3 regions of the Rhodopseudomonas sp. BAL398 genome follow, and region 3 is predicted to be linked to each of the others. Evidence: riboswitches for the same ligand, from Rfam matches in the RefSeq annotation. Region 3 holds a riboswitch; each other region holds the start of a gene.

Region 1 (7,671 bases), 2.7 Mb from region 3:
CACCGCGCGGACATCGACAGCGAAAAAATTCCGCCCGGTCGGCAGCACGTCGGGCCGGCCGCGGGTCGGCGCGCCGGACGGGCCGGGACGCACGAACTGGCCGTCGAGTCCCTGCAGCAACGCGCGCATCTCGGCGGCGCCGCAAGCCTCAACCGCAGGGCGCAAGGTGGCGTTGATCCAGTCGAGCACTGCCCTGGTCTGGCTCCATGCCGGATCGCAAGCGACATCGCCCGCCACCAATCGCAGCGCCAGCGCCTCGATCCGCTCCACGGTGTCGCCAACACTGCGCCAGGCGGCGTCGATCAGCCCCGCCAGCAGCACGGGACACGGCCCGACATAATCATCGACCAGGTCGCGGGTCAGCGGATCGAAATCGCCAAGCCCCAGATCGCGCGCCAGCGCCCGATGCAGCGAGGCGTCGCGCGGCGCCAGCTCCGAGCGCGGCAGCCGGGCGATCGACACCAAGAGGTCGTTGCATCGCGCCACCGGCGGCGAGCTGCCGAAAATGTGCAGGCCGTCGCGGATCTGCATTTCCTTGAGGTCGCACAGATGCGCGTCGAGCGCGCGCAGCGCCTCGTAAGTCGGGGTGTCGCGGGTGATGTGAATATCGGCGTCGAGCCGCTGCGCCCTCGCCACCGACAGAATATCCTGGGCGATCGCATCGGCGCGGGTCGGATCGAGATCGGTGGCCAGCGCATATTCGTCGACCAGGTTTTCCAGCCGCGCCAGATCGCCATGCAGTTCGGCGCGGGTCATCGGCGGGGTCAGATGATCGATGATGACGGCAGCGGTGCGGCGCTTGGCCTGAACGCCCTCGCCGGGATCGTTGACGATGAACGGATAGAGCTGCGGCAATGGCCCCAGCACCGCGGTCGGGAAGCAATCCTGCGACAGGCCGGCGCTCTTGCCCGGCAGCCACTCCAGATTGCCGTGCTTTCCGAGATGGACCACCGCGTGGGCGTCGAAGGCGCGCCGGATCCACAGATAGAACGCCAGATAATGATGCGGCGGCACCAAATCGGGATCATGGAAGCTCGATTGCGGATCGATATTGTAGCCGCGCGCCGGCTGCACCCCGACCAGCACATGGTCGAAGCGATGCAGGCCGAGCCGGAAGCTGCCATCGACCACATGCGGATCATCCGCCGGATTGCCCCAGCGCGCCTCCACCGCGCGCCGGACATTCTCCGGCAGCGTCGCAAAGGCGATCTTGTAGTCCGCCACCGGCCAGGCCACGCCGCCGATGCGCGCCGCCCGATCGGCGAGCGCATTGGTCGGGCCGTCCTGCAGGATCCGCACCAGGGTGGCGGCGTCGCCCGGCGCCTCGCCGCTGGCGTAGCCGGCGTCGCGCATCGCCATCAGCACGTCAACCAGACTCTGCGGCGTATCAAGCCCGACGCCGTTGCCGAGGCGTCCGTCGCGGTTGGGGTAGTTCGCCAACACGATGGCGACGCGGCGCTTGTGCGGCGGCAGCCGCCGCAGCCGAACCCAGGCCCAGGCCAGTTCGGCGACGGCGTCGACGCGATCGGCGAGCGGGTGATACAGCGTCGGGGTGAAATCCGCGTCACTATCGTTGCGCTGCTTGAAGGCAACCACGCCGGCAAAGAGTCGGCCGTCGACCTCCGGCAGCACCACATGCATCGCCAGGTCGCGCGGGTTGAGGCCGCGGCTGGAGGCCTGCCAGGCCTCTTGTGACATTGCGGCCTGCGCCACCTGCAGCACCGGGCAACCCGAGGCCGCCAGCACCCCGGCATCGTCGCTCGCCGTGGCGGTGGCGAAAGCGGTGGCGTTGATGATGACATCGGGCGGATAGGCCGCCAGCGCTGCGCGCAGAAACGCCGCCGAGCGCGCATCCTTCAGGCTGGTGACATAGAGGCAGACCGGGTTGAGGCCGCGTTCGTCGAGCGCAGAGCGCAGCGCGTCGATCGCCGCGGTATCGGAGCCCGCGACCAGCGCGCGGTAGAAGATCACCAAGGCGTTGCGCCGCGCGGTAGGCGCGGGTTCGGCCGGCCAGAACCCGGCGGCCGGCATCGGTCGCGCCGGCGGCGGCGCGTCGTCGCGCATGATCAGATAGGCGGCGTAGCGCAGCGCCAGCTGGGCATTGTCGACGCCACCCTCGGAGCAATAGCGCCACAGCGCATGGCTGTCGTCGAGGTCGACCGTGCCGCGCGCCGCCAGCGCCGGATCGAACGCCATCTCGCCCGGCACGCAGGCGAACAGCGTGCCGCGCCGCAGCGCATCGGCGCGTAGACTCTCGACGCCGTGCGGCCAGTAGCTCTCGCCGCCGAGCATCCGCAGCAGCACGATCTTGGCGCCGCGCAGCGTGCGCTCGACATAAGCATCGACCGAGGCCGGATGGCCGAGCGCCAGCAGATTGGTCAGGCGCAGGCTGGGATAATCCTTCGGCAGCGTCGCATGCGCCGCCGCGAAAGCCGCCAAGTCGCTATCGGCGGCCGACAGCACCACGATGTCGGCGGTCTCCTGCCCGAGATCACGCGCGATCGCGCCGTCGTCGATAGTGCCGCCCTGGTCGAGTTTCAGATGCATCCGGGAGAAGTAGCCTTGGTCGTGGTCGAAGTCGAATTGGCTTCCCTCCCCCTTGTGGGGAGGGTCGGCCAAGCGAAGGCGATGCGCAGCATCGCCGAATGCGGAGGCCGGGGTGGGGGTGCCGCGGGCACGGCGCCCGTGGCCCCACACCCGACCCGGCTTCGCTTCGCTCCGCCGGGCCACCCTCCCCACAAGGGGGAGGGAGAAGGACTACCCTGCCAGCGCGCGGCGCGCCGCGGCGGCGTCGAATCCCTTCAGGCCAATCACCACCAGATGCTCTGTTCGCGTCGCATCCGGCCGCGCGAAGGACAGTTCGACGCGGGCGCCGACCGCCTGCACCACGATCGGTGCCGGCCGATCGGCGATTCGCGCGTGGCCCTTGACCCGCAACACGCCGTCGAGACCGAGCGCGTCGGTGACGCGGCCGCGCATCGCGTCGACGCTGCTCGCGGCCGACGGCGTCACCACGATCGACACGAAATCGTCATGGTCGTGCTCCTCCTCCTCGCCATGGTGCCCGGTGCGGGCGGCGAGATCGTCTTCGGCCGCCGCATTCAGCCCGATCAGCACCTGCGGCGCCACGGCGCCATGCGAGCGCACGATGCGAACCCCCGGCCGCAGCATCGCGGCCAGCCGCGTCTCGATATCGGCCAGCATCTCCGGCGCCACCAGATCGGCCTTCGACAGCACCACCAGATCGGCGCAGGCGAGCTGATCCTCGAACACTTCCTCGACCGGATCGTCATGATCGAGCGACGGGTCGGCGGCGCGCTGGGCCGCCACCGCGCCTTCGTCGAGAATGACGCGGCCTTCCGCCAGCGCCAGCGCGTCGACCACGGTGACGACGCCGTCGACGGTGGCGCGCGTTCGCACCGCCGGCCAGGCGAAGGCTTTCAGCAGCGGCTGCGGCAAGGCCAGCCCGGAGGTCTCGATCACGATGGCGTCGAGCGGAATCTCGCGCGTCAGCAATTTGTCCATAGTGGGAATGAAATCGTCGGCCACGGTGCAGCAGATGCAGCCATTGGTCAGCTCGACGATATCGCCGGGCGCGCAGGCATTGGCGGCGCAATCCTCGACCAGACCGCCGTCGAAGCCGGCGTCACCGAATTCATTGACGATCACGGCGATGCGGCGGCCCTCGGCCTCCATCAGCAGCGCGCGCAGCAGCGTGGTCTTGCCGGCGCCGAGAAAGCCGGTCAGCACGGTGACGGGGACACGGACGGTCATGGGTTGAGTTCTCCTGAGCGCTTGAGCCACAGCGGCAGCCCGGCGGCGATGAAAACGACATTGGGAACGGTGGCGGCGACGATCTGGTTGAGCCGGCCCTGCGCGTCGCGAAAGGCGCGGCCGAGCGGCGTCTCCGGCACCAGGCCGAGACCGATCTCGTTGGAGACCAACACGATCGGATATTGCGCCACGCCGAGAAACCGGGTCAGCCGGCGCGCCTCGATCTCGGGGTCGCGCTCGGCCAGCATCAGATTCGACAGCCACAGCGTCAGACAATCCACCAGCACGGCGCGGCCGTGGATGGCTTCGCGGGTCAGCGCCTCGACCAGCGCCAGCGGTTCCTCGACGGTGGTCCAGCCGGCGCCGCGGCGGGCGCGGTGATGGGCGATGCGCGCCGTCATCTCGGCGTCGCCAGCGGTGGCGGTGGCGAGGTAGATCTGCGATCGCCCGCTGGATTCGACCAGCCGCTCCGCAAAGCCCGATTTGCCGGAGCGCGCGCCGCCCAGCACCAGCGTTGAGGACAGCGCGGTCATGACGGGGCGCGTCCGTCGTCCGGCGACCAGCGCGCCGGCGGCAACCGCGCCACCATGCCCTTGCGCAACACCGCAGCGCGCTCGCGCCACGGCACCAGCCCGTAGCCGGATTTTTGGTAGGAGCGCACGAAATCCAGCAGCGCTGCGCTGCCGCTGTCGGTTTCGAGGTCGCCAAACAGGAAGGTGTAGCCATCCGGGCTCGACACCGCGACGGTGGCCGGGCGCTTGCAGACGCTCAGACACTGAACCGGCCGCACCACGACGCCGGGATCGCCGGCGCCGAGCCCGGCCTTGATGGCGTCGAACATCTGCGGCCCGACGGTCGCGCTGCCGTCGGCGGATTTGCAGGTGGTGCAGACGCTGACCACGACCGGGCCCGCGGGGGCGTCGCGGCGGGGTTCGATCGGCGTCAGAGCGTCGGCTGGGTGATCGGCGGAGGCCGGATCGAGGCGGTCGCGGTCCATGTCAAGCTCACGTCAAGGCCTTGCGGCCGCGAGCTTTGTTGGGTTCGCGCGGCAACGGCTTGCGCCGTCACGCTCGCTCCCGTCCGGTGCACCCCGCCCCGACGACGCCTCCAAAGCACAATCCGTGATGGCAGGTCTCCTGGCTCGCGAGTCGTCGCCATTCGCCGCCTTCCCAGGATATCCCAGTGGCCTCGGCGAGGGCTCGTCGCTTACAGTTGCGGGGGCAGCACCGGGATTGAACGAATTCGCACCGGCTTCCCTTTTCACCTTCCACGTGGAAGGACCATCGCCCAAACGCTAACCGCGGTGCCCGCGCCGGTCAACCACGCGAAGGTGGTGTTGACCGAGCAAGCTATCCTGACGTCTGGTGCCGACTTCCCAATGAGGACCCACAATGCCGACCGATACCCTGATATGGCAGCCGCCGGCGATCACGCCGCTTGATCCTGCGGCGGAAGCCGCGATTCGCGCGCGAATCGACGGCAAGGCCAAGCCGCTCGGCTCGCTCGGGCAGATCGAGGATCTGGCGGTCCAGCTCGGCATGATTCGGCATCCCGGCGAACCGCGCGGCGATAATGCCGTGCTGATGGTGTTCGCCGGCGATCACGGCCTGACCGCCGAGGGCGTCTCGCAATTTCCCGCCGCGGTGACGGTCGGCATGGTGATGACCTATCTGGCCGGCCGTGCCTGCGCCAACGCCTTCGCAACCGCCAGCCATGTCGATGTCCGGGTGATCGACGCCGGCGTCGCCGCCACGCTGCCGGCGCATCCGGACCTGATCGACGCCAAGATCCGGATGGGCACCGGCAATGCGGCGCGTGAGCCGGCGATGACGCCGCAACAGGCTGCCGCCGCTCTGACCAAGGGCTGCGAACTCGCGGTCGCCGAAATTCGCGACGGCGCCGACATCATCGCGCTCGGCGAAATGGGGATCGGCAACACCGCCTCGTCGTCGCTGCTGCTGCACCGGCTGGCGCCGGCGCCGCTCGAACAATGCATCGGCGTCGGCGCCGGTCAGGATTCCGCCGGCATGGCGAAAAAGCGCGCCGCGATCGAATTGGCGGCCGCGCGCAGCGACGTCACCGCGCCGCTCGATGTGCTGGCCGAATTCGGCGGGCTGGAAATCGCCATGATGGCCGGCGCGATCCTCGGCGCCGCCTCAATGCGCCGCCCGGTGATCATCGACGGCTTCATCGCCACCGCGGCGGCGCTGCTCGCGGTCCGGCTGTGCCCGGCGGCGCGCGGCTATTGCGTGTTCGCGCATCGCTCGGCCGAGCGCGGCCATGACCTGGCGCTGGCCGCGCTCGACGCCAAACCCTTGCTCGAACTCGGACTACGGCTCGGCGAAGGCACCGGCGCGATTCTCGCGGTGCCGCTGCTGCGCGCCGCGGCGCGGCTGTTGACCGACGTCGCCGATCTGTCCGACGTGCTGGCCGGAAAGATCTGAGCGGACGTAACGATGACCAAAACTCTCCCCAATGCCGCCATTGCGAATGCGGCGCCGCCGCGCTTCGACGCAAAGTTTCAGGCGCAATTGGCCGAACTGATCGCATGGCGCCGTGACGTGCGGCGATTTCGCCCGGACCCGGTCGCGCCCGAGCTGATCGAACGCCTGCTCGATCTGGCGCAACTGGCGCCCTCGGTTGGCAATAGCCAGCCATGGCGCTGGGTCAGCGTCGATAGCGCGGCGATGCGGCAAAAAATCCGCGGCAATTTCGTTCGCAGCAACGATTCCGCGGCGGCGAATTATCGCGGCGCGCGCGCCGAGCTTTACGCGCGACTGAAGCTGGAAGGCATCGACATCGCGCCCCGGCAATTCGCGCTGTTCTGCGATCACGGCACCGCGCAAGGCTCGGGCGTCGGCTGCCAGTCGATGCCCGAAGCGCTGGACTATTCGGTCGCGGTGATGATCGAGACCTTCTGGCTCACCGCCCGCGCCGCCGGCCTCGGCGTCGGCTGGGTCTCGATCCTCGATCCGGTCGAAGTCACCGCCGATCTTGACGTGCCGCAGGGCTGGAAATTCATCGCCTATCTGTGCGTCGGCTGGCCGGTCGAAGAACATATCGACCCCGAACTGGTGCGCCACCACTGGCAGGACCGCACCGGCGCGGGTCGCCAGGTCATCTCGCGCTGAGTCGCGCGCGCGATATTTTTCGGGGTGAACTGATTCACTTGGTGCCAAGGATGCAGTCATTCCGGGGCGCGAGCAGCGATAGCTGCGCGCGAACCCGGAATCTTGCCGAGAGTCCATGAGCGGCTGCCCGTGCCGCAAGATTCCGGGTTCACTCGGCCCATAGCGCGTTGAAGACGCGCGTAAACGCGCTTATCGGCCTCGCGCCCCGGAATGACCGCGCCCTTGGAAAAGCCGCCCGAAAGATGCGCTACACCGCCTACACCGCGACGGCGTGGCGCGCGGGAGAGCGCTCCGGCATCGGCCGCATCGCAGGCCCGCCGAGCGGCAATTCGGTGGTCGATTTAATCTGCTCCATGGTGAACATCGACGAGACGTCCTGCAGGTCGATCTTGGCAATCAGCCGCTGATAGACGTCGTCATAGGCGGCGATATCCGGGACCACGGCGCGGATCAGATAATCGACTTCGCCGCTCAGCCGATAAAAGTCCACCACTTCGGGGAAACTGTTGACGATGCTGCGGAAGCGCTGGACCCATTCGGCATTGTGCTGATTGGTCCGCACCGCGATGAAGACGCTGACGCCGAGATTCAGCTTGTCGGCGTCGAGCAGCGCGACGCGCTTTTTGATGTAGCCGGATTTCTCCAGCTTCTGAATCCGCCGCCAGCACGGCGTCGAGCTGAGACCGACCCGATCGGCGACCTCTTGCATCGACAGGCTGGAATCGATCTGGAGCGTGGCGAGAATCTTGCGGTCAAGCTCATCAAG
Region 2 (7,671 bases), 410 kb from region 3:
AGGACAAGAGATGCGTCGCCAGATCACCTTTCGGGGCATGTTACCGTAGCAAACTACAATCAATTTCAAGAGTTCATTGGTCGCAATTCGGGGAACATTGTTGGACTGCAGATTTCGTTTGAGAAACGAGAAGCTCCAGAAGATCTACATACATATGTTCACAATGGCATTTTTCATACTTCACTCAGCGGATCTGGGAATAGTGAGATAAGCGCAGATTCTGGCTACCGTTTTGACAACAACCGATATGTTTTTGGTGGCTATTTTCAGATCATATTCGAGGGAATGGGACAAGGATCAGGATTTTACTCATTGCACTTGATCGACGGCAGAAAGATTCGGTTTGCGAAAGAGCTTCGGCTCATCGAACTAAAGTAGGTCGACGTATCGATCGAATTTTCGTTCTATAGAAAATGCCGCCGGCTCAATCATTTTGACGGGCTCGCTAAGAGTACTTTTGGGTAGAATGCGATAGTTGCCAGTCGTTCCTATTGGGGGAGGGTGAGGCCATCAAACGACAGCCGTTCGATGGCCTCGGCCATGGCGGCGATCGAAATGTCGTGCACATAGACGGCGCCTGCTGAACTGTCCGCGTGGCCGCAGAGGTAGTCGCGCGTTGACTTCACTACTCCGCCAAGCGATAGGCCAGTTTTGAAGGTGTGCCGAAAGGTATGCCAATAGGTTGAGCCGTCCGTCACCCCAACTTGCGGCAGGTATGTTTCATTGAACCGTTTCGGAATGAAGCGCGGAAAGTAGTGGTTCAGGCTGTCGCCGTGTCCGTTTTCGGAGGCCCTTTGCTTGGCTTCCATGCCCTTCCGATACCAGTCGGGAAACAGGTGTGTCTCGCCGGCAAGCTTCAATGCGTGAACGTATTTCAGTAGCCCGTGATTTAGAAGCTTACGGTGAACGGGAACCATGCGCTTCGATCCAGCATTCTTGGTCTGCTCTTCAATATTGAAGATCAGAACGTCACGTTCGCTTCGGATGCTGGCTAGCTGCATTTGAGCAAGCTCGCTGGCTCGCATACCGCCGTAGAGGGAGATCAGCATTGCCCATTCGAACTCACCCATCGGCCTTCTGAACATTTCTACCGGAAATATCTGCCGGAGATTGTCGCTGGAAAAATACTTGCGTTTAGAATTGCTCGGCTTGATCGAATCAACCTTGACGCCAACGGCGGGGTTGTCCGGAATGAGATCGCCTCTAGCGCACCAGTTCAGGATCGAATGGATTCGGGACAGATATTTATTGTTGATCGTTCGCGCGGTGAGGGGAGAGAATGGCGTCTTACGTTTCTTGTTCGCGGCTATCGCCTGGGGAAGCGTCATGCCTGGAAAGCGCTTCGTATAATTCGATGGCGTGTCGGCAAGAGCGCGTTTTAATCCTAGGAGGTCTGCACGGACGATTCTGTAGAGCGGCTTTTTGTCTTCCAAGAATTCTTCAAACATTCGTATCGCGACTTCGCATTCCTTATTGGTCGCGGGCATGGCGCTGCGCTCTTTGCAGTATTCCGGGAAGACCTCGCCCAGCGATTTGGCGCTGTCGGCATCCAACATGCGGACCAGCAGCGGATCAGATGCCAACGGCTTTGCGGGGATGAGCAGGGGATGGGTAGGAGTGCCATTGAAATCCCCATCATCACGTTCTTTGTTTCGCTTGATGACCTCAAGCTGGATACCTGCCAGATCGCGGGCGCGTTCCCGCCATTCCGCTGTTCCGGTCTTGACGTCGGTATATCCATCCTGCCGCATCGAATCGATGATCCAGCCGACGCCCGCCGCGATTTCGTCATTGCCGACCTTGCCGCCAGCAATTTTCCGTAGCCGTGCTTCATACGCCGGACCGAAGTTAGACATGTCGGCAGGGGGCTCGTCCGCGCTTCCGTGCATGGCTCTCTCATGGTCGTCCTCGGCAAGTTCGCTGGCGTAATGGGCGCCAGCCATTTGCCGAACCGTGAGTGGCTTGCCCGGCTTAGGCTGAACCTTGGGCTTGAAGGTCGTTCTAACTTGTTGCCGTGCGGCATCGATCTGCACCTGCATGTCCGCGACTGCAGCGGAAAGACGCCTGCGCGCTTCCCGGCGGTCGGCTCCCAAGGGGGCGGTCAATTCCCACTTGTCTGCGAACAGCGAGCGGAGGGCTGTCGGGATGACAATGCGGGCGTAATGGCGGCCGTTGCGGGTGAGCAGGTGAGGGATTTTGGCTGCCAATTTTGCCTCTGTTACAAAAATTTCTGTGAAACAGTTTGTAACATGAAGGTGTGAAAGTTATGCCGATAAAATAAGGGGAATATGTATATTGCTACAAAAAATACGTGAGGAGCGGGTTCCCTTCACCCGCTCCAATGATTTCAAGGCGTTAGCCTGTCTGGTGGATCCCGATCTGACCGGGCTGCCGATTCCCTCAGACCGACAGCCATTCCTCGCCCGGCGCCGATCGGCGCCTCCCGGGCTGACCGTCCGGGTCAGCTGCCGAGAACCCCGCGCGTCGCCTTGTCGAGTTCTTCGACGTAGCGCCGCCGCGCGAATGACTCGCTGAGAAAGCCGATCACCTTGCGGTTGTCCTCGGATTGGATCACGGCGAGCAGTTCGGCTTCGGCGTCGTCGAAGATTTTCATGGCAGTCTTGATGTTCATCTCCGGCCGCAGCGCCACATCGATATATTTGGCGAGCTCGACCACCTGGATCTCGTCGGCGATCGAATCGAGATCGCCGGAAAACAGTTCCGGCAGCATCACCACCCCGCAATATTCGTCGGCCTTGTTGACCACCACGATGGCCCGACAGGAGCCCAGCGCGAATTGAGCGCGGCAGGCGGCGATCGTCGCGGTCGAGGGCACCTGGCCGATATCGGTTCGCATCGTGCGTTCGACCGTAAGATTGCGCAGCCAGCCGACATCATTGGCGCTGCGGATGGTTTCGCCGCTGAGATGAAGTCGCCAGGTCGAGAACGAGTGACCGAACAGGAAGCGGACGCCGATGCTGGTCACGATGCAGGCGGCCAGAACCACCGCCGTCACGTCGACATTTCGTGTCATTTCCAGGACCAGAAACGCCATGGTGAGCGGTCCGCCGACGATGGCGACGCCAAGCGTCGCCATGCCGGTCAGCATGCTGACCTGGGGATCGACGGCGATGGTGGGCAGCCATAGCAGCAGCACCGCCGCGTAGAATTTGCCGATCAGGCTGCCGACAAACAGCGAGGCGAAGAACAACCCGCCACGAAATCCGGACCCCAGGGAAATCATGCAGGCCGTCATCTTCAGGGCAATCACCACCGCGATCACCCCGATCGCCATCTCCCGATGCAGATCGAGCAGCATCGCCCCGTGGCCCGCCGCCAACACCTGCGGGGTCACGATTGCCAGACAGCCGACCAACAGCCCGCCGACCGCGGGTCTGATCCAGACCGGCATCCCGGTTCGGGTAAAGATCTTTTCGAAGACCGGCGAACTGCGCATCACCGCGATGCCGACCGCGCCGGTGATCAGCGCCAGCGCGATCAGCGCCAGATATTGCTCGACCCCCACCGCGCTGACCCGGAGCAGCTCGAGCGAATAGGGGGCGCCGCCGAGCCAATGCGCGGTGATCGCGCCGGCCAGGGAGGCCGCGAGAATCGGCGCGGCGCTGGCCACCGAATAGACCCCGACAATCAGCTCGCAGGCATAGAACGCGCCGGTGATCGGCGCGCCGAACGCCGCCGCAATCGCCGCGGCCGAGCCGCAACCGACGATCAGGCGCTGGTCGTTTCGCCGCAGATTGAGGAATTGCCCGAGCAACGAGGCGGCTGCGGATCCGATCTGGGTATAGCCCGCCTCGAGTCCGACCGACGCCCCGCAACCGTTGGAGATCAGCGTCTGACCGCTGACCACCGCGCTGTCGCGAAACGACAACAGCCCACCGCGCAGCGCATTGGCCTCGATCGGGTCGACCGCATGGGCGATCTTCCAGCGCCGTCGGCTCCACTCCATGATGCCGAGCACAAGGCCGCCGATGGCCGGGGCCATCAGCGCCACATGCGGTGTGACATAGGCATTGGCGCTCAGCCGCACATCGACCGCGATGCCATAGATCAGAACGTGGGCGATCTGGGCGATTTCGCTCATGAGGGTGACGACGGCGCCGACGCCCACGCCGATCAGCAAGGCGAGCGGGACGAGGTAGAACTCGTTGCTGCGCAGCAGCAGCCGCATTCGCATCAAGATCAGATTCAGGCCCAGGCGATCATTGCGGTGTTGAACCTGATCCATCTCCGCCAACTCGATTCCACCAATCTCAGCGTTTCGTTCAGCCGGGCCGCTCGGCGCGGTCCCCAGGCGATCGCCGTCCTTCTAGCCATAAGGAGATGGCGCTGTATATCTCGATTCATCCGTAGCTCGGGAGAGCCGGCGGCCGCGCTGCCGGGCGGCGCCAGCCTACGGCGACTCGGCCGCCGGGGGGCAGATCTGCCGCGAGCGCTACGAACAGGCTCGCAAGGCCCGCCGTTGGGACCATTTACAGACGTTGTCATGCTTGATAGGCATCAGGCGTAGTTCTCGTTCGGCGGTGCCGGACGAGATAATAGGGAACACGGTGCGCCGCGTCCGCGCGGTTATTCCGAGGCTGCCCCCGCAACTGTAAGCGGCGAATCTCGCCGAGAGAACACCACTGGTCCGCAAGGGCTGGGAAGGTTCGGCGAGATGATGACCCGTGAGCCAGGAGACCTGCCACAACCGTTCGCAGCCGCGGACGGCTCGTTCGTCTGACGCCGGGGTGTGCGTCGTGCAACATCACGGCGCGACTGCGCCGGTGTGAGCACGGGTCCTCGCGCGTCTCCTTATGGGAATCGCGGCCGCAATCCGGCCGCGTGTTGGGAGACACGTTCATGAAACTCTTCAATTCAGTTCTGGCCGCTGCTGTGCTGGCCTGGGTGGCGCCGGCCGAAGCCCACTTCCAGCTGATCTATACCCCCAAGGTGAACCTGGAGAAGCGGACCGAGATCCCGTTGTTGCTGGTGTTCTGGCATCCGTTCGCGAATGGCCACGCCATGGACATGGGTAGGCCGGAGCAATTCTTCGTCATCAACAAGCACAAGAAGACCGATCTGCTCGGCACGCTGGCGCCGGTGACCTTCAAGGGCGCGGAGAATTCCGCCGCCGCCTTCGAGACCAAATTCACCCCCAAGGGACTTGGCGATTACGTCTTCGGCCTGGTGCCCGCGCCCTATCTGGAGACCTCCGAGGACAAGTACATCCAGCAGATCACCAAATCCTTCGTGAATCTGGGCGGCGCGCCGACCGACTGGGACAAGCCGCTTGGCCTGCCGACCGAGATCGTGCCGCTCAACAAGCCGACCGCGATCGTCGCCGGATCGACCTTCTCCGGTCGGGTTCTGTCCGAAGGCGAGCCGGTCGCCGACGCTGAAGTCGAGATCGAATATATCGCCGCCGAACCGGACCTCGCCACGCGCAGCGCCGGCAAGCCGAGCGTCACGCCACCGCCCGGCGGCACGCTGATCGCCAAGACCGACGCCAATGGCATTTTCACCTTCGGCATTCCCAAAGCGGGGTTCTGGGGTTTCGCCGCGCTCGGCGTCGGCCCGGCGAAGAAATTCGAGGGCAAGGATCTGTCGCAAGACGCGGTGATCTGGGTCCGCGCCAACGATCTCAAGTGACGCCAGGAGAGCCGCCATGCATATCGTCGACGGAGCGCTTTCCCTGCCGGTCCTCGTCACCGGCTCCGCGATCGCCGTCGCGGGCATCGGCATTGGCCTGCGACAGATGCCGATCGACAAGATTCCGGCCGCCGGGGTCCTGAGCGCGACCTTCTTCGTCGCCTCCCTGGTCCATGTTCCGATCGGTCCCTCGAGCGTTCACCTCATCGTCAATGGCCTGGCCGGGCTGGTGCTCGGCTGGGCGGCCTTTCCGGCGCTGTTCGTGGCTTTGTTGTTGCAGGCGGTGTTCTTCGGCTTCGGCGGCCTGACCGTGCTGGGCGTCAACACGGTCGATATCGCGCTGCCGGCGCTGATCGTCAGCTATGTCTGCCGGCCCGGCATCGTCCACGCCTCGCCGGCGGTGGCGGCGATTTGGGGCGGGGTTGGCGGCGCGCTGGCGATCGCGCTGACGGCGATCTGCGTCGGCGTGGCGCTCGGCTTCTCCGGCAGCGAATTCATCCCCGCCGCGAAGCTGGTCTTCATCGCCCATATTCCGGTGATGGTCATCGAGGCCGTTCTCACCGCCGCGGCGGTCTATCTCGTGCGCCGGGTCAAGCCGGAATTGTTTGACGCCTTCGCCGCGCCGGCGCCCCAGGGAGCATGATGCCATGATCAAGACCGCGATGACTAAGACCATTGCCTCGGTGCTGCTCGCGCTGCTCATCGCCTGCGGAGCCTGCGTCCCGGCGCTGGCTCACAAGGTCGTCGCCGGCGCCTATGCCAGCGGCGACCGCATCGAGGGTGAAATCGGCTTCTCCGACGGTTCGATGGCCAAGAACGCTCTGGTCGAAGTTCTGGCGGAGGATGGCGGCAAACTCGGCGAGACCCATACTGCCGAGGACGGCACCTTCGTCTTCACGCCGACCAAGCGGGTGGTCCATATTTTCCATGCCGATCTCGGTGGCGGCCACGTCGCCAATATCCGCCTGGAAGTCTCGGACCTGCCTGCGACGCTCAAAGCGTCAGGTACCGACAAGGCCCCGGCCGCCGCCGTGACCAGCGCCGCGAAGACGGCCGAAGCTGCCGCGGGCGGGATCAGCGATGCGCAACGTGCGGCTCTCGTCGAGGCGGTGCGCAACGAGGTCAAGCCGCTGCGGCGGGAGATCATCGCGCTGAAGGAGAAGAACGACCTGCAATCGATCCTCGGCGGCATCGGCTATATCGGCGGCCTGTTCGGCCTGTGGTTCTTCCTGGCCGCGCGACGCCAGCAAAAGCGGGCCGCCTGATGGGCCACGTCATCGGCGGCGAAGTGGTTGGCGTTCTGGAGACGGCGGTCACGCGGCGCAGCCCGCTCGCAGGGCTCGACGGACGGGTCCGCATCATCGTCACCGCCGTCTTTGCCGTCACCGTCGTATCGCTGAGCCATTTCGGGCCGCTGCTCGCGGCCTTGGCCGGCGCCGTCGCCATCATGCTGCTGGCGCGGCTGCCGATCGCCCGCACGCTTCGCCGCGTCGTCGCGATGGATGCCTTTATCGTGTTCATGATCGCGACGCTGCCCTTCACGGTGCCGGGCGAGCCGCTGTTCAGCCTGTTCGGTTTTCCGGCGAGCCGGGAAGGGATGGTGGAGGCACTGACGATCGCGCTCAAGGCCAATACGGCGGTGCTGGCGGCGATGGCGCTGCTGTCGTCGTTCGATCCGGTGGCGTTCGGGCGGGCGCTGGCCCGGCTCGGCATGCCCGAACCGCTGGTCCATCTCATCCTGTTCAATGTCCGCTATATCGACGTGCTCGACCGCGAGTATCAACGGCTGCGCGTGGCGATGCGGGCGCGCGGCTTTCGGCCGTCGAATTCGCGTCACACCTATGTCAGCTTCGGCTATCTGATCGGGATGCTGCTGATCCGCGCGCTGGAGCGTTCGGAGCGCATCTTGCAGGCGATGAAATGCCGGGGCTTCTCCGGGCGGCTGTTCCTTGACGCCGACGAGCGCATCGGACAGATGGATGTCGTGTTCGCTGCCGTCTGCGGCGCCTTTGTCGGCGGTCT
Region 3 (7,671 bases):
CCATGGACCAGGATCACCGAGAAGTAGGGCGCCTCGTCGTCGGTCTTGTCGGCCAGCCGCATCACCTTCTGCTCGGCCATGGTGCCACGCTCGACATAGACCGCGCGCTCGGTGAGCCCGGCATGATCCAGCGCGCGGCGCACTTTCGGCAGATTGCGGCCGAGCTTCATCACCACCAGCGCATCTACACCAGCGAAGCGTTCGCGCAAGCTGGCCTCGTCGAGCGTTGCCGGCACCACGCTCAACACGTCGTCGCCGAAGGTGATCGGCATGTCGCTGGCGGTCCAGCAGCCCGACATCCCGGAAATCCCCGGCACCACCACGACCTTGGCTTGGCCTTTGAGCCGGCTGTGCAGATGCATGAACGAGCCATAGAGAAACGGATCGCCCTCGCACAGCACCGCGACGTCGCGGCCGTCGTCGACATGACCGAGAAGCCGTTTGACGCAGCCGTTGTAGAAATCGCGTAGGCAGGCATTATAGGCGGGGTCATCGACCGCGATTTCGGTGGTGACCGGATATTCCATCGCTTCCTCGACCACACCGGGCGCGAGCATGCCTTCCACCAAACTACGAGCATTGCCGGCGCGGCCGGGTTTGCGGAAATGCGCGATGACGCGGGCTTGGCCGATCAGCCGCGCCGCCTTGACGCTCATCAGCTCGGGATCGCCGGGGCCGAGCCCGACGCCATAGATCGTCGCGGCGCGGCTCATTCGATGTCACTCGCCACAGCGTTGACGGCGGCGGCCGCCATCGCGCTGCCGCCGCGCCGTCCGCGCACGATCACGCTCGGCACCAGGGCGTAGTCGAGCAGCGCGTCCTTGGATTCGGCGGCGCCGACGAAGCCGACCGGAATGCCGATCACCGCGGCCGGCGGGGCCACGCCCGGCTCCTGCAGGATCTCCAGCAGCCGGAACAGGGCGGTCGGCGCGTTGCCGATCACCACCACGGCGCCGGCCAGTCGGTCGCGCCACAATTCGATCGCCGCGGCGGTCCGCGTGGTGCCAAGCCGCGCCGCCAGTGCTGGAATGCGCGGATCGCTCAATGTGCAGATCACCTCGTTATCGGCCGGCAACCGCGCCCGGGTGATGCCGTTGGCGACCATCTGGGCGTCGCACAGGATCGGCGCGCCGGCGCGCAACGCATGCGCCGCGGCCACACTGAAGCCCCCGGTGAAGACGATGTCGTCGGCGACCTCGACCATGCCGCTGGCGTGGATGATCCGGACCGCGACTTTCTCGTCGGCGGCATCGAAGCGGTCGAGCCTGGCCTCGGCGCGGATGATGGCGAAGGAGCGCGCGTAGATCGCGGCGCCGTTTTTCTCGTAGACGTAGCTCATGAGGCGGCCTCGGAATGGGTCGGTGTCGGGGCGATGCTGGGCGGCAGCGTGGCGTGGGTGAGCGGCGCTGCTCGCAGACCGGAGGCCAATGCCAGCTGGACCAGCGCCGCGCGGGCTGAGTCCGGACCGGGCTTGTCGCACAGGGCTTTCAACCGGCGCAGCGTCGAGGGCGGCAGGTTGGAGGCCGCGTCGCATTGCGGATCGACCTGGCCATCGCCCGGAACGATCGCCAGCGCGATGCCCTTGGCGGCGGCCATCGCGGCGACCCGCGCGACGGCGTCAGGCCAGGGCAGGCCGCCGCCCAGCCGGATCAGAATTCCGCGGGCCTGCGCCAGCGTGGTCGCGATCAGCGGCTCGCGCGCATGCGGATCGACGAGATCGCGCAGATTGGCCAGATGCAGGCGCGGCAAGCCATCAGCCGCGCGCGATGCTGCCGCGAAAGCGGCGAGGTCATCGTCGGCAAAGGACAGCACCACGAGTTCGGCGGCGGATTGCTCGAGGCCGGGCCGCGGCGAGACCGTTCGCTCGACTAAGTTGGCCGCTGGCGCCTGGCCAGGCGCGTGTTGATCGCAGTGATCCATAGGCAAGCCTCGTCGCCGGATGGGCCGCGCAAAGCGCGAGACCCAGACATGCGGCGAGCGGACCTGCACTCCGATCGACCAACGTCTTCACTCCGAAACACCCCGCCCGGAATGGCGAACAAAGCAGGCGACGGCAGGTTTCCTGGCTTGCGGGTCATCGCCGGCACCACCTTCCCAGGTCGAGACCCAGTGGTTTTCGGTGCAGGCTTTCCGCTCACAGTTGCGGGGGCAGCTCCGGCTTGGTCCGGATCCGGCAACTTGCCGTATCCTGACACCCGGTATTCCCTTTTCGCCCTGTCCGCAGACAAGGCACCATCGGCTGCGGGTTCAATCTGACGGAAACGCCGGGAAGTCAATCCTCCACACGGCGCGATCGGCCGCGGCTTGCGCCCGATGGTCCTGCGGCTGCACCGATGTCACTCGTCGCCGCTGCGTCGCGGGCGCGCGCGCTCGATCGCGGCGCGTAGCAGCGCCAGCGATCGATACAACCCGTGGACCGCCTTGCTGACCGGCAGGATGGCGAAGAAGCCGATCACGATGCCCAGATGCAGCGTCAGCACCAGCCCCATCGCCGCGGTCTCGCGCAGCGCCAGCACCGCAAGGCCGCTCCCGGCCACCAAAGCGAGCAGGACCAGGAACACGATGTTAAGCCGAATCTCGGCGGCGGCGGAGAGGGCGCGGTCGGCGCGCCGTTCCAGCAGCAACAGCCCGCCGATCCCGATCAGCATCGTCACCCCACCGATGCCACCGGCCAGCACCGGCAGGCTGGTCAAGGAGTAGGGCGCCGCGACGGCGTAGACGTGATGATAGAATGCCGCGATCAGCGTCGCGGCGAGGCTGAACGCGAAGCCCGCCACCATCACGTGGTGAAACCATCGGCGTTGCTGGGAGAATTTCTCGTCGGCGTCGTTGCAACCGGGGCCGCCGCCGCCGAGATTGCGCAGCGTTACGATATCCAGCACCGCGGGATACAGCGCGCGCAAGATGGCCTTGGTCCCGGCGCGGGGGGTGATCGCGCGCCAATAGCTTGCCGCGCTGATGCCGATCGCCAGCATCGCCGACAGCAGCGTCGCCGCGGCGGCCCCGGCCATGATCGGCCACGGCACCACCCGATAGAATGCGCCCGGGCCGTGATGGGCGGCAAACAGCACATTGGCCGGCACCAGCAGCAGCGTGGCGATCAGCATCGACGCGGTGATGCCGCCGACGATGGCGGCGACCACGCGGGCATTGGCGCCAAAGCCACGACCCAGCCAGCGCGGCCAAGCGTAGTCGGCATAGGAGCGCTGGCGCAATTCGGCCAGCGTGTTCGGCAGGTTGATCGCGAAATGATGCGGCGGCGCGTATTGGCAGGCGTACCAGCAGCCACGGCAGTTGTGGCACAGATTGGCCAGATAGGTGAGGTCGTTGGGCGCGAAATCATGCTTGCCGGCGATCGCCGGAAACACCGCGCACAAGCCGTCGCAATACATGCAGGCGGTGCAGATTCGCAGCACCCGCTCGGCTTCCAGGTCATCGGGCGGCATGACGCGCGGCCTCCTCGCCGGCGAGGCGTCCGAACACCGCCGACAATGTGACGCCGAGGCCGGCCAGATAGCCGCGGCCGAGCACATTCGCCGCCATGATCATGCCGGCCGCGAAGATGTTCTCGAAACGGCTGCCGTCGGATTTGATCACCCGCATCTGCGGATCGACGGCGACGCCGAAATGGGTGAAGGTCAGGCCCGGTCGCATCGGGTAGGCCGCGAAGGGCGGCACCGCGAGCGCGACCGCGCCATGCGATTTCGCCGGCGCCAACTGTGCGGTGCGCCGTTGGATTAATTCGCCGCCGGCGATCGCGGCGTTGAAGCCGCGCGTCGTGGCTTCCAGCGCTGCCGGGTCGAGCCCGAGCTTGACCGCCAGCGCCGCGATGGAATCGGCCTCGATCGGCGGCAGCGCTGTCGGCAGCGCCCGCGCCCGGCCATGGGCGTCCATAATCAGATAGGCGATCTGGCCGGGGCATTGCGCGATCCGCTCGCCCCAGCGGGCATAATGCGTCTTGCGCGCGTCCTCGCCCTCGTCGTGGAAGCGCTGAGCGTTGCGGTCGACCACGATGCCGGAAGGGATCGCGGTGATGCGGGTGACGATGCCGCCGTCGACCGGCGGACCGCGGGCATCGACCGCAACGATGTGGCCTTGCGACGGATCGCCGACCGGCCTGGCGCCGGCATCGAGAAGCATCCGCAGCACCCGTCCGGTGGCATAGGGCGTTCCGCGGACCACCAGCCCGTCGGCGGCGTCGCCGAAGCTGTCGCGCAACCAGGCGCGATCGGATTGATGGCCGCCGCAGCACAGCACGAGCGCCTTCGGGCTCACCAGTTCGGTGATGCCGCCTCGATCGATCACCACGTTCCCGCCTTGGCCATCGCTGGTCGGCAAAGCCACGACCTCACTGTCATAGCAGATCTCGATGCCGATCCTGGCGGCTGTGGCATAGAGCGCATTGATCATCGTCTTGCCGCCACCGAGAAAAAATGCGGTGCGCTGCGAATAAGGCATCACGCCGCAGCCTGGATCCTGCAATGCCACGCCATTGGCCTGCAGCCAGGGAGCGATCGTCGCTGAGCCGCGAATCAGCACACGCGCCAGCGTCGCGTCGGTCGCGCCCCTTGTGACGCGGTGAAGATCGTTCATGAACGCGTCTTCGCCATAGCTGTCCGGGACGTAGCAATGCGCGGTGTCATGCATCAGGCGGAAATTGCGGGCGTGGCGGGTGTTGCCGCCGCGCAGGCTCAACGGCGCGTGTTCGACCAGGCGCACCGTGGCGCCGTGGCGTCGCGCCGCGATGGCGGCACACAAGGCCGCGCTGCCGCCACCGACCACCAGCACATCGATCTTGGTCGAGGCGGACACGGTGCTCATGATCGCGTTCGATCGATCATGTCGGGACCACATTGGTGTTAGGGGACGATCGCCGCACTGAGTGGAGCGGCGGCCTTGCATTGTCAACCGCGCGGCAAGGCGCGCTGCGTCCGACGATCGGATAGCGCGGCTGCGCTTGCGTGCGGCGACCGACCATGCTCTGTCTTCGCCGCTTTCGGAGCGGAGCCGCGGCAATCGCCGCGCCGGGGCGGCAGAACGGCCAATCGATGCGAAAAATTCTGGTGATCGGCATCGGAGCCGGCGATCCTGACTTTCTGACGATCCAGGCGGTCAAGGCCTTGAATCGGGTCGACGTCTTCTTCGTTCCCGACAAGGGCGCCGAGAAGGCCGCGTTGCGAAACCTGCGCAGCGCGATCTGCGAGCGTTTCGTCGAGCGCGCGGATTATCGCACGGTCGCGATCGACGTGCCGCAGCGGGCGTCATCGGGCAATTATCAGGACGATGTCGATCGATGGCATGCGGAGCTTGCCGATCTGTATCAGCAAAGGTTCGAGGCGTGCCTTTCGGATGGTCAGGTCGGAGGCCTGTTGGTGTGGGGCGATCCCGCGCTTTACGACAGTACGCTGCGGATCATCGAGCGGGTGCGCGCCAAGGGTCTGGCGCTGGACTATGAGGTGATCCCCGGCATCAGCAGCGTGCAGGTGCTGGCCGCCAAGCACCGGATTACGTTGAACCAGATCGGTGAACCCGTGCTGTTGACCACCGGGCGCAAGCTCGCGGAGGGGTTTCCGGATGACGCCGGCAGCGTGGTGGTGATGCTGGACGGCACCCAGGCCTTTGCCCGGCTGCGCGATGCAAATCTGGAGATCTTCTGGGGCGCCCATCTCGGGACCCCCGACGAAATTCTGATCGCCGGACCACTCGACGAGGTCAAGGACAAGATCGCAACGATACGGCAGGAGGCGCGCCAGCGGCACGGCTGGATCATGGACGTCTATCTGCTGCGACGGGCCGATCGATAAAGCCGGGCCCGGACATCTGCTCAGGAGAATGAGCGGTCAAACGCTTGACTGCCGGGTGTCTTGGCTTCCGGGCGTTTGGGCCGGCAGGTTCAGCCCAGGCGGGGCTGCGCTTGATGCCAAATCTTGTCCCGCTTGGGAGCTAACCCAGGCTAGCGATTTCGTTAGGTGGCTAGCTCACCAAGCCGGGTTAGCTGAGTGCAAAGCGACGACCGTGCGTGGGCCCGATCCATCGAACACAAAGTGGGCGGTCTGTGCGCGATCAGCTGCAGACGATGCGCTTCATCGAATGCTTGGTTACGAATCCGTAACCGCAAGTATCACAGGTCCACAGATAGCTGACGACGCTATCGGTCATGAAGGCGGATGCTTCTGCGGCAACCATCGAGTCAGCACAAACCGGGCAAGTCGGCAGCTCACTTCCACGCGGCGCGGGACGAGGCATATTGGTCGACAGGACTTCAGCGAGTGCTGGCATCGTGACCTCCTCTGAGATTCAAGTTGCCCAAACTATACACTCGGAACTCTGACGAAGTCGCAACATAAATGCGTTCGTTTTGAGAAAATCGATTCTGCATTGCAGCGGGTGATGAACTGATCGTGAGCGGCCGCAAGCGTGCTGCTAACTCATCCGGTTCCAATGCAAGAGCCGCTGATATCAGCCTCTTTCGGACCGCACTGACTCGCGGCGCGGGCGGCGGCGCGGCAATCGTCGTGCCTTTGTTTCGCCAGCACCGTTGATGGTGCGATGCGAACACGACGAGCGCGGCGCGGCATGATAGAAGGTCGCGAAATCGTGACGTCCTGCCGCAGCGCACACTGTCGAGGGGCCGCGCCAGGACGTCTGCGGTTTCAGTCCGACGTTTCACCCTTGCTTGAGAGAGATCCATGTCCCAACCGCCGCGCCGCCCGCGTACTCTGAACGATGCCCGCACCGAGGCCGAAGCCGTGTTCAAGAAAGCCACCACCAAGGAGCCCGAGGCGCCGCCGAAGCCGACCGCGATCCCCGGCATCAAGGAGCAGGTGTCGCTGCGGATCGATCAGGACGTGCTGGAGCATTTCCAGGAGGACGGCCCCGGCTGGCAGGACCGGATCAACGCGGCGCTGCGCAAGGCGGCAGGGCTGTCGTAGCCCGCGCTCAGCTTGCTGTGCGGGCCGGCGTCACGCGCTTCAGGTTCAGCAGATTGCCCGACAGGATCAGCACCGCGCCGAGCGCGGTGTAAAGATCGATCCGCTCGGCATAGAGCAGCCAGCCGGCGGTGGCGGTCAGCGGCACCCGCAGGAAGTCCATCGGCACCACCACGGTGGCATCGGCATAGAGCATCGCCCGCGCCATGCAGTAATGCGAGAAGGTGCCGCAGAACGCGATCACCACGATCCAGCCCCAGGCATAGGCGCTCGGCCAGTGCCAGAAATACAGCGCCGGGGCGAAGCCGATGACCGACTGGATCACCAGCATCCAGAAGATGATCGTCAGCGTGGTGTCGGTCCGGGTCAGCGATTTGACCAAGGTGATGGAAATGCCGAAGCCGACGGCGCCGGCCAGCGCGATCAACTGTCCCGGATTGACCGTGCCGGTTTCGGGACGCACGATCACCACCACGCCGATCAGGCCGAGTATGATCGCGCAGACCTTCCAGAAGGTCATATGTTCGCCGAGGAACGTCACCGCCAGGATCGCGATCCAGATCGGCATGGTGAATTCGATCGACACCACCTGGCCCAGGGGAATCATCGTCAGCGCGAAGAACCAGCAGCTCTGCGCCGCATAATGCACGATATTGCGCGCGACATGATGGGCGCCGCGCGCCGACCGCATCGCGGCAAAGCCGCCGGCGGCATGAACCAGCGGATATAGCATGACGAAGCC

The links. A riboswitch is a leader RNA that binds a small molecule or an ion and turns the genes downstream of it on or off. The one in region 3 is predicted to bind cobalamin.
Positions count from the first base shown of each region.
Region 1: linked by a shared signal. The riboswitch ahead of RBJ75_RS20635 (DUF1636 family protein) and the one ahead of RBJ75_RS04845 (hypothetical protein) in region 3 are both predicted to bind cobalamin.
Region 2: linked by a shared signal. The riboswitch ahead of RBJ75_RS02875 (DUF4198 domain-containing protein) and the one ahead of RBJ75_RS04845 (hypothetical protein) in region 3 are both predicted to bind cobalamin.

Region 1 is NZ_CP133111.1:4,367,778-4,375,448, reverse strand. It holds gene cobN (cobaltochelatase subunit CobN) at 1-2,547, opposite strand, end outside; gene cobW (cobalamin biosynthesis protein CobW) at 2,758-3,774, opposite strand; gene cobU (bifunctional adenosylcobinamide kinase/adenosylcobinamide-phosphate guanylyltransferase) at 3,771-4,307, opposite strand; gene RBJ75_RS20635 (DUF1636 family protein) at 4,304-4,771, opposite strand; cobalamin riboswitch at 4,883-5,074, opposite strand; gene cobT (nicotinate-nucleotide--dimethylbenzimidazole phosphoribosyltransferase) at 5,166-6,218, shown strand; gene bluB (5,6-dimethylbenzimidazole synthase) at 6,231-6,905, shown strand; gene RBJ75_RS20620 (Lrp/AsnC family transcriptional regulator) at 7,162-7,671, opposite strand, start outside.
Region 2 is NZ_CP133111.1:617,257-624,927, forward strand. It holds gene RBJ75_RS02860 (hypothetical protein) at 1-378, shown strand, start outside; gene RBJ75_RS02865 (DUF6538 domain-containing protein) at 489-2,207, opposite strand; gene RBJ75_RS02870 (chloride channel protein) at 2,462-4,246, opposite strand; cobalamin riboswitch at 4,509-4,722, shown strand; gene RBJ75_RS02875 (DUF4198 domain-containing protein) at 4,861-5,649, shown strand; gene cbiM (cobalt transporter CbiM) at 5,666-6,292, shown strand; gene RBJ75_RS02885 (cobalt ABC transporter permease) at 6,297-6,914, shown strand; gene cbiQ (cobalt ECF transporter T component CbiQ) at 6,914-7,671, shown strand, end outside.
Region 3 is NZ_CP133111.1:1,030,264-1,037,934, forward strand. It holds gene RBJ75_RS04835 (precorrin-2 C(20)-methyltransferase) at 1-713, opposite strand, end outside; gene RBJ75_RS04840 (precorrin-8X methylmutase) at 710-1,339, opposite strand; gene RBJ75_RS04845 (hypothetical protein) at 1,336-1,920, opposite strand; cobalamin riboswitch at 2,035-2,252, opposite strand; gene tcuB (tricarballylate utilization 4Fe-4S protein TcuB) at 2,337-3,446, opposite strand; gene tcuA (FAD-dependent tricarballylate dehydrogenase TcuA) at 3,433-4,821, opposite strand; gene cobF (precorrin-6A synthase (deacetylating)) at 5,049-5,804, shown strand; gene RBJ75_RS04865 (hypothetical protein) at 6,064-6,279, opposite strand; gene RBJ75_RS04870 (BrnA antitoxin family protein) at 6,690-6,932, shown strand; gene RBJ75_RS04875 (DMT family transporter) at 6,940-7,671, opposite strand, start outside.